Regions from separate parts of the Kribbella sp. NPDC050470 genome, predicted to be linked through region 2. Evidence: predicted binding sites of a transcription regulator. Region 2 holds the regulator's gene; each other region holds the start of a gene.
What was found. The regulator HrcA, encoded in region 2, represses chaperone genes, less so after heat shock. The targets are predictions, from matches to a motif close to TTGGCACTCGNNNNNNNCGAGTGCCAA.

Region 1 (3,273 bases), on a different contig from region 2:
ACCTTGACCGGGTCCAGCACGCCCTGGGCCAGCAGGTCGCCGTACTCGCCGGTGGCGGCGTTGAAGCCGCTGCCGGACTCGAGCTCGGCCACCTTCGACGTCACCACGTAGCCCTCGTAACCGCCGTTCTCGGCGATCCAGCGCAGCGGCTCGACGATCGACTTGCGGACGATCCGGACACCGGTGGCCTCGTCACCTTCGAGGTCCAGGCCGTTGTCCAGCACGGTCGCCGCGTGCACGAGCGCGGAGCCGCCACCGGCGACGATGCCCTCCTCGATCGCGGCCCGGGTCGCGGACACCGCGTCCTCGATCCGGTGCTTCTTCTCCTTGAGCTCGACCTCGGTGGCCGCGCCGACCTTGATCACGCAGACGCCACCGGCCAGCTTGGCCAGCCGCTCCTGCAGCTTCTCGCGGTCCCAGTCGGAGTCGGTGCGCTCGATCTCGGCCTTGATCTGGTTGACCCGGGCCTCGATCGCGTCGGCCTCGCCGGCGCCCTCGACGACGGTGGTGTTGTCCTTGGTGACGACGATCCGGCGAGCAGTGCCGAGCACCTCCAGACCGACCTGGTCCAGCTTGAGGCCGACCTCGGGAGCGACCACCTGCGCGCCGGTCAGCGCGGCCAGGTCCTCCAGCATCGCCTTGCGGCGGTCACCGAAGCCCGGCGCCTTGACCGACACCGAGGTGAAGTTGCCGCGGATCTTGTTGACCACCAGGGTGGACAGCGCCTCGGCCTCGACGTCCTCGGCGATGATCAGCAGCGACTTGCCGGACTGCACGACCTTCTCCAGCAGCGGCAGCAGGTCCGCGATCGCGGAGATCTTGCCCTGGTGGATCAGGATGTACGGGTCCTCCAGCACCGCCTCGCCGGCTTCGGCGTCGGTGATGAAGTACGGCGAGATGTAGCCCTTGTCGAACTGCATGCCCTCGGTGAACTCGAGCTCGGTGCCGAAGGTGTTCGACTCCTCGACGGTGATCACACCGTCCTTGCCGACCTTGTCGAAGGCGTCCGCAATCAGGGCGCCGATCTCGGCGTCCCGGGCGGAGATGGTGGCGACGTGCGCCATGTCGCCCTTGTCGTCCACCGCGCGGGCGGTGTCGACCAGCTTGGCCGAGACAGCCTCGACGGCCGCCTCGATACCGCGCTTGAGGCCCATCGGGTTGGCGCCGGCGGCGACCGCCCGCAGGCCCTCGTGCACCAGCGCCTGCGCCAGCACCGTCGCGGTGGTGGTGCCGTCACCGGCGATGTCGTTGGTCTTGGTGGCGACCTCCTTGGTCAGCTGCGCACCAAGGTTCTCGAACGGGTCGTCCAGCTCGACCTCACGGGCGACGGTGACACCGTCGTTGGTGATGGTCGGGGCGCCCCACTTCTTGTCCAGGACGACGTAGCGGCCCTTCGGCCCCAGCGTCACCTTCACCGTGTTCGCGAGCTTGTCGACGCCGCGCTCCAGGGCGCGCCGCGCGTTCTCGTCGAACTCGAGGATCTTCGGCATGAAAAATCCAGTCCCTCTCTGAAATTCGCTCTTCGTGACAGCAGTACGAGCGCTGCGCCCAACTCCCCCGCCCATCACCCCGGCCGGGGGCCCAGACCGACTCCGCCCCGGCGCCGGTACGGCACCAGGGCGGTGTCAGTCAGGAACAGCGAGCAGTCGTCACTTGCTGACGACTGCGAGGATGTCGCGGGCGCCCAGGATCAGGTAGTCCTGGCCGTCGTACTTGACCTCGGTGCCGCCGTACTTGGAGTAGATGACCTTGTCGCCGACGGCGACGTCCAGCGGGACGCGGTTGCCGTTGTCGTCGATCCGGCCCGGACCGACGGCGAGGATCTCGCCCTCCTGCGGCTTCTCCTTGGCGGTGTCCGGGATCACCAGGCCGGACTTCGTGGTCTGCTCGGCTTCGAGCGGCGCGACGAGGACGCGGTCCTCGAGCGGCTTGATCGTGACCGACACTTGCTGACCTCCACGGTCGATTCGCTTGTCTGTGGTTCTGCGATGGTCGCGCTCCCCTGCCGTCGCGGGGGTCAAGGGCCGGACCGCTGGCACCCTCCACCGGAGAGTGCCAATACCGAATCTAGGCCGCCTTTAGCACTCGGTCAACTCGAGTGCCAGGATCACGCCGACGGCGAAACCACGACCCGCATCAGCTCTGACCGGCGTACTGTGATCGAGCCGCTGCGGAATGTGGTCGAGTGCTGGGCCAACCCGGGGTCGGCGTGGGACCGTTCTGTCTGTACGGCGTCCCGGCCGCTCCGGGACCGGGTGCCCGAGGAGAGACCATGGCCCTCAGCTTTCCCTCTCTGCCCAAACTGTCCGGCCGCACTGTCGCGGTCCTGGCCGCGGCCGGCGCGCTCGCGGTCGGCGCCGTCGCCGCGGGCGCATCGAAGGACCAGCCCACTGCAGCGCCCGGTGCGGACGCACCAGCCGTCGCACCGCCCGAGCAGGCCCCGGCCGCGGACACTGCCAGCACCAGAGCCGCTGCTGCGGCTGCTGCACTGCCGCAGTGCCGGTCGGCCATGCTCGTGCCGGTCAATCGGACCTGGGGCATCCCGATGCCGTCCGTGTACGGCGCCTCCAGCACCTACTGCAACCTGATGTACGGCGACGACCCGCACCGCGGCTCCACAGTGTTCGGCGACCCGGACACCGCGATCCGCGTGCTCCAGCGCAACCTGAACTTCTGCTACGGCACCAAGCTCGCCGTCGACGGCATCTACGGCAGCAACACCCGCGCAGTGGTCCGGATGGTCCAGCGCAAGCACAAGCTCGTCGCGGACGGCATCTACGGCCCGAAGACCCGCTCAGCCATGAACTGGCGCCTCTACTCGATGTCCACCCGAAGCTGGAGCAAGGGCTGCTCGAGCCCCCTCTAAAGTGACGGGGTGACAGTCACTGCCTTGCTGGACGGCGCCGGCGCCGAACTGCTGGCCGAGGCGTGCACGAACTTCCAGCCGGGCCGCGAGCTCCAGCTCGTCGAGAAGCTCCGCCGGCAGTACGACGCCACGCTCGTGAGTGCCGCAGTCACGCAGGCCGCGCTACGCCACCGGGCGGTCTCCAAGTTCGACAGCGACGCGGCCAGGATGTACTTCACGCCAGACGGCCTGGAGCAGGCGACCCGCAGTACTGTCGGCGCGCACAGGGCGCAGCGCATCGCAACGACAATGCCCGGCAGCAGCGTGGTCGATCTGGGCTGCGGCATCGGCGGCGACCTCATCAGCGCCGCACGCGCGGGCCTACGGGTCACCGGAGTCGAGCGCGACCCAGCCACCGCCGACGCCGC
Region 2 (3,273 bases):
TTCCCGTGGATCGAGGGCGCCGTGATGCCGGCCGTCTGGACCAGGACCTGGGGTGCGGGCAAGATCTTCGTCTGCACCGTCGGCCACAAGTTGGACGACCTCGAGGTACCCGAGGTCCGGACGATCATCGAGCGGGGGCTGCTGTGGGCGAGCAAGTGACACGAGTCGGCATCGTCGGCACCGGAGTCATCTCCGGCACGTACCTGGACCACCTGGGCAAGCTGCCCGGCGTCGAGGTGGTGGCAGTGGCCGACCTCGACGTCAGCCGCGCCCAGGCGATCGCCGACAAGAACCAGGGCATCCGCGCCCTCTCGTCCGGCGACCTGTACGCCGCGGACGACATCGACATCGTGCTCAACCTCACCATCCCGGCCGCGCACGCGGCGGTGCACCAGGCCGCGATGGAAGCCGGCAAGCACGTGTACGGCGAGAAGCCGCTGGCCGTGGACCGCGCCGAGGCCGAGCCGCTGCTGAAGTACGCCGCCGCCAACAACCTGCGCGTCGGCTGCGCCCCCGACACCGTGCTCGGCACCGGCACCCAGACCGCCCGTGCCGCGATCGACCGGGGCGACATCGGCGTACCGACTGCTGCGACTGCGTCCTTCGTCACGCCCGGCCACGAGCTGTGGCACCCGGCGCCGGAGTTCTACTACCAGCCCGGCGGCGGTCCGGTGCTCGACATGGGCCCGTACTACGTGACCAGCCTGGTCACCCTGCTCGGTCCGGTACGGCGAGTGGTCGCACGCGCCGGCCAGTCGCAGCAGGAGCGGAAGATCCACACCGGTCCGCGAGCCGGCACGACCTTCCCAGTCCAGGTGCCGACGCACGTGACCGGCGTACTGGAGCACGAGTCGGGCGCACTGACCACGCTGCTGATGTCGTTCGACGTGTGGGCCGCGCGGTCGCCGCGGATCGAGGTGCACGGGACCGAGGGCAGCCTGTCGGTGCCGGACCCGAACGGCTTCGACGGCACGGTCGAGATCGCCACCGTCACGAACCGTGACTGGAGCGAGCTCCCCGTCGCCGGTGGGTACGCCGGCGCCGGCCGTGGGGTCGGGGTCGCGGACATGGCCCGGGCGATCCGCACCGGCGAGCCGCACCGCGCCGACGGCGCACTGGCCTACCACGTGCTCGACGTCCTCGAGTCGGTGCTCGAGGCGGCCGCCCAGGACCAGCCTGTGGATGTCGCGAGTACGGTCGAGCGTCCGACCGCCGTACCGTTGGGGGCATCTCCCGAAGTCGCCTGAGACCCGCCCCACGCCGCTGGCCGGCACTGGCGGCCACTACGGCTCGGTAGACTGGCACTCGAATGTTCTGAGTGCCAGGGGTCGACGCTGAGAGAGGGTGGTGCGCGTGCTGGACGAACGCAAGCTGGATGTCCTCCGCGCCATCGTCGAGGACTACGTGGCGACCCACGAGCCGGTCGGCTCGAAGACGTTGGTGGACCGGCACAACCTCGGAGTGTCGCCGGCCACCGTGCGTAACGACATGGCTGCGCTGGAGGAGGAGGGGTACATCACCCAGCCGCACACCAGCGCCGGCCGGATCCCGACCGACGCGGGGTACCGGCTGTTCGTGGACAAGCTGAGCACGGTCAAGACGCTGTCCGTGGCGGAGAAGAAGGCGATCACCTCCTTCCTGGCCGGTGCGATCGACCTGGACGACGTCGTCCGCCGGACCGTCCGGCTGCTCGCCCAGATCACCCGCCAGGTCGCGATCGTGCAGTACCCGTCACTCAACCGGTCGAGCGTCCGGCACATCGAGGTCGTCACGATGACCCCGCGCCGGCTGCTGCTGGTGCTGATCACCAGCACCGGCCGGGTCGAGCAACGGATCGTCGAGCACCCGAACGACGTCGACGAGCAGCTGATCGCGGATCTGCGGTCCCGGCTCAACACGGTCCTCGCCGGTCAGCGGCTGACGGAGGCGACCACGTCGCTGGCCGCCGTACCCGAGTTGTTCGCCCCGTCCGACCGGCCGCTGGTCGCGTCGATCGTCACCACGCTGCTGGAGGCGTTCACCGACGAGGTCGTCGAGCAGCGGATCGCGGTCGGCGGCGCCGCCAACCTGACCCGGTACGGCGACGACTTCGAGCGCAACGTGAAGCCGGTGCTGGAGGCGCTGGAGGAGCACGTCATCCTGCTCAAGCTGCTCGGTGAGGCGACCAACCCGCAGACCCTGACGGTCCGCATCGGGCACGAGAACCCGTTCGAGGAACTGGCCACCACCTCGGTGGTCGCGACCGCGTACGGGTCCAAGTCGGAGGCGCTGGCCACGCTCGGCATCGTCGGCCCGACCCATATGGACTATCCGAGCACGATGGGCGCAGTCCGGGCCGTCGCGCGCTACGTCAGCCAGATCCTGGCCGACTCCTAACGAACCACAACCCCTGGCTTGGAGTATGAGCACCGATTACTACGCCGTCCTGGGTGTCAGCCGCGACGCGACACCGGACGAGATCAAGAAGGCGTACCGCAAGCTGGCCCGCCAGTACCACCCGGACGTGAACGACTCCGAGGACGCGCACCACAAGTTCCAGGAGATCGGCCGCGCGTTCCAGGTGCTGAGCGACCCGCAGAAGCGGCAGATGCACGATCTCGGCGGTGACCCGTTCGCGGCCGCCGGCGCGGGCGCCGGGCCGGGCGGGTTCGGCCAGGCCTTCACGTTCACCGACATCATGGACGCCTTCTTCGGCCAGACCGGCGGGGCGACCCGCGGACCGCGGCCGCGGACCCGGCGCGGCCAGGACGCGCTGATCCCGCTGCGGATCGACCTGGGCGAGGCCGCGTTCGGCACCACCCGGGAGCTCAAGGTCGACACCGCGGTGCTGTGTCCGACCTGCTCGGGCTCCGGCGCGGCAGCCGGCTCCGAGCCGGTCACCTGCGACATCTGCCACGGCCGCGGCGAGGTCACTCACACCCAGCGGTCGTTCCTCGGCGAGGTCCGGACCATGCGGCCGTGCCCGAACTGCCGCGGCTTCGGCACGATCATCCCGAACCCGTGCGTCGAGTGCTCCGGCGACGGCCGGGTCCGGTCCCGCCGTACCGTCACCGTGAAGATCCCCGGTGGCGTCGACACCGGCACCCGGGTGCAGCTGTCCGGCCAGGGCGAGGTCGGCCCCGGCGGCGGCCCGGCCGGCGACCTGTACGTCGAGATCGAGGTCGAGCCGCACGACATCTTCACCCGCAACGGCGACGACCTGCACTGCACGGTCACGCTGCCGATGACGGCTGCCGCGCTCGGCACCACGATCGACCTGCCGACGCTGGAGGG
Region 3 (3,273 bases), on a different contig from region 2:
CGGTTCTTGGTGTCGAGCTGGATCGACGCCATCGCGTTCGCGTCCAGCTTCCCGGCGGTCTTGATCCGGTCCACGATCTGCTGCGACCGGTACCCGTAGTCCCAGTCGTTGGTCAGGTAGTAGGTGTACGTCCGCGGCACTACCGCCTGGTTCGCGGTCACGATGATCCCGTCCGCGGGATCGAACTCCGTGGGTAACGCCTCGAACGGGATGTACCCGGTCCAGTGGTACTTCGGGTCCCAGCCCGGCACCGGCCAGTCGCCGCGCCCAGTCTTGCGGATCGGGATCAGGCCGGGCGCCTGGTAGCCGATGTGTCCTTCGGTGTCGGCGTACACGAGGTTCTGCGACGGCACCTGGAACAGCTGCGCCGCGGATCGGAACTGGGTCCAGTTCTGCGCCCGGTTCATCGCGAACAGCGCGTCCGCGGTGCGACCTGGGTTCAGCGCGGTCCACTGGATCGCGACGCCGTACGGCGTGGCGTACTTGCCCTGTTTCGCGGCCAGGTCACCGGTCTCGCGCTGGTCGTCGCCGACGTCGGAGATGAGTGGACCGTGCCGGGTCTCGCGGACCGTGATCTTGACCGGTTCGTCCTGGCCGGCGACCTTGAACGTCTCCTCGCGGGTCGCCATCGCCCGCCACTTGTTGTTGTAGAGGACGTTGTCGCCGTCGATGCGCTCGAGGTAGAGGTCGGTGACGTCCGGGTCCAGGTTGGTGAATCCCCAGGAGATCGCGTTGTTGTGGCCGATCACCACCCCGGGCAACCCGGAGAAGCTGAAGCCGGAGACGTCGTACGGGCAGGCCTTGCCGACGTTGTTGCAGTGCAGGCCGACCTGGGTCCAGATGCCCGGCATGGTCGCGCCGAGGTGCGGGTCGTTGGCCAGCAGCGGCTTGCCGGTGGTGGTGTGGTCGCCGGAGACGACCCACGAGTTCGAGCCGATACCGTCACCGCGGCCGAGCAACTGCGGGAGGCCCTTGACGACCTTGTCGACCGAGTCCAGCGACTTCAGCAGGTCCTTGGTCAGCATCCCGCGCCGGGCCTCGGAGGCGATCGGCGCGGTGCTGAACTTGCCGTCCCGGACCGAGCCGGAGGCCATGATCGGCTCGTTCCGGTCGTACGGGTACGGCGGGTAGAGGCTCTCGATGTTGCGCGAGGGGAACGAGGCGAGCAGCTTCGTCCGGGTGATCTCCTCGTCCATGTTGCCGCCGAGGTCCCACGCCATCGCCTTCAGCCAGCCGAGCGAGTCGGCCGCGGTCCACGGCTCCGGGCGGTAGTTCTTCGGTCCGTTGGGCTGAACCGACAGGACGGCGTACTCGAGGCTGAGGCCGGAGCCGCTGTGGGTGTCCAGGTACGCGTTCACGCCGCGGGCGTAGTCGTCCAGGTACTGCCGGGTGGACGGGGTCAGCAGGCCGAGCTCCTTCTCCGCGACCCGGCGCCAGCCGAGCGTGCGGACGAACTTGTCGGTCTCCAGCGCGTCCTTCCCGAACAGCTCCGACAGCCGGCCGGAGGTGACGTGCCGGCGGAAGTCCATCTCGAAGAACCGGTCCTGCGCAGCCACGTAACCCTGCGCGGCGAACAGGTCACTCGGGGTGTCGGCGTAGATCTGTGGAATGCCGTTGGCGTCCCGGACCACCTCCACGTCGCCCTCGAGGCCGGTCAGCTCGATCGATCCGTCGTACGTGGGGAACGAGTGGCGGACGACGAAAACGACGGTACCGGCGATCACCAACAGGACGGTGGCGAGGGCGATTCCGCTCATGATGACGACTCGTAGCAGGCGACGCACGGACCAACCGTAGAGAATCCGGCCCCGCGCCCCAAATGGGGTGCCGCACAACTTTGCGTTGCTCTGCGTCCGGTGGACATCCACGCAGAGTTGAGGTAACACGCGCCCGACTTGGAATACTTCGGGGTCCTGGCGCATTATTAGCAGTCGAGTAGTAGGAGTGCCAACGGCCTGAAGGGAACGAACCGTGCCGACGTACCAGTACCAGTGCACCGACTGTGGTGAGGCGCTCGAGGTGCGGCAGAGCTTCACGGACGACGCGCTGACCGTCTGCCCCGCCTGCCAGGGCACCCTGCGCAAGGTCTTCAACGCCGTCGGCGTCGTCTTCAAGGGCTCCGGCTTCTACCGCACCGACAGCCGCAACTCCGGCAAGGGCACCGTCGCAGCCAAGTCCGACACCCCCTCGACGACCACCTCCTCCACCTCGGACTCCTCAAAGCCGTCCCCCAGCACCACCTCCTCCTCGACCACCAACACCAGCGCCGCCTGAGCTCAGCCGCCTGTGGATAACTGACAGGTGGGGTGCGGGGAAACTCGTACTTTCTCTGGCATGAGAAAGCCCTTCGCACTTCGTGAACTGTTGCGTGCTGTCAGGTGGCACCGCCGGCTCCTGGCCGGTGTGGCCGCCGCGGCAGCTGTGTACTTCGGCCTCGTCGCCCTCTCCCCACCACCCCCGCCGACCATCGCCGTGCTGGCGGCAGCGCGCGACCTGGTCGGCGGAGCTGTGCCCACCGGCGCCGACCTCCGCACGCTCGACCTCCCACCCGAGGCCGTGCCCGACGGCGTCCTCAAACCCGGCGCCGACCTGACCGCCCGCGTGCTCACCAGCCCGGTCAGATCCGGCGAACCACTCACCGACGCCCGCTTCCTGGCCCCGGCCGCCGTCCCCAAGGGCGAGCTCGCCTACCCGTTCCGCATCGACGACGCCGACATCAGCGCCCTGCTCCGCGTCGGCGACCACATCAATCTGTACGCCGCCACCAGCACCCCAACCGACTCCGCAAACCTCCTAGCCCGAGCCGTCCGCGTGGTCGCCCTCCCAACCCCGCGTACGACGACCACCGGCGCGCTGATCGTGGTCGCGACCACCCCCGAAACCGCGACCCGCCTGGCCCAAGCCACCACCAACTCCAAACTCACCGTCGCCCTCACCCCGGACACCAGCTGACGGTCACTTACCGGACACAACTGGACACGATCCGTGGTGTTGCGGTGCGCTCGCTCGCATGGGCAGGGCAGTGGCCCTACGTTGACCGGGAACATCACCCGCTCAGTGGAGGAATACCCACATGCTCAAGGGCTTCAAGGAATTCATCATGCGCGGCAACGTCGTCGACCTCGCGGTCGCGGTCGTCATCGGCGCCGCGTTCGGCCAGGTCGTGACCGCGATCGTGGACAACCTGATCAACCCGCTCATCGCGGCGATCTTCGGCAAGCCCGACATCAGCGGCGTGCTGACCTTCACGATCAACAACGCGAAGTTCTCGAT

Region 1: the regulator HrcA is predicted to act here: its motif matches at 2,079-2,105, upstream of groES (co-chaperone GroES).
Region 3: the regulator HrcA is predicted to act here: its motif matches at 1,925-1,951, upstream of ACIBGM_RS22740 (FmdB family zinc ribbon protein).

What each region holds. Positions count from the first base shown of each region.
Region 1 covers NZ_JBITHV010000009.1:372,693-375,965, reverse strand. Annotated here, with positions in the region: gene groL (chaperonin GroEL) at 1-1,490, opposite strand, end outside; gene groES (co-chaperone GroES) at 1,650-1,946, opposite strand; gene ACIBGM_RS28615 (peptidoglycan-binding protein) at 2,273-2,866, shown strand; gene ACIBGM_RS28610 (methyltransferase domain-containing protein) at 2,876-3,273, shown strand, end outside.
Region 2 covers NZ_JBITHV010000013.1:137,011-140,283, forward strand. Annotated here, with positions in the region: gene ACIBGM_RS36270 (ThuA domain-containing protein) at 1-159, shown strand, start outside; gene ACIBGM_RS36275 (Gfo/Idh/MocA family protein) at 144-1,247, shown strand; gene hrcA (heat-inducible transcriptional repressor HrcA) at 1,354-2,376, shown strand; gene dnaJ (molecular chaperone DnaJ) at 2,402-3,273, shown strand, end outside.
Region 3 covers NZ_JBITHV010000007.1:346,703-349,975, forward strand. Annotated here, with positions in the region: gene ACIBGM_RS22735 (penicillin acylase family protein) at 1-1,784, opposite strand, end outside; gene ACIBGM_RS22740 (FmdB family zinc ribbon protein) at 1,972-2,274, shown strand; gene ACIBGM_RS22745 (hypothetical protein) at 2,335-2,952, shown strand; gene mscL (large conductance mechanosensitive channel protein MscL) at 3,074-3,273, shown strand, end outside.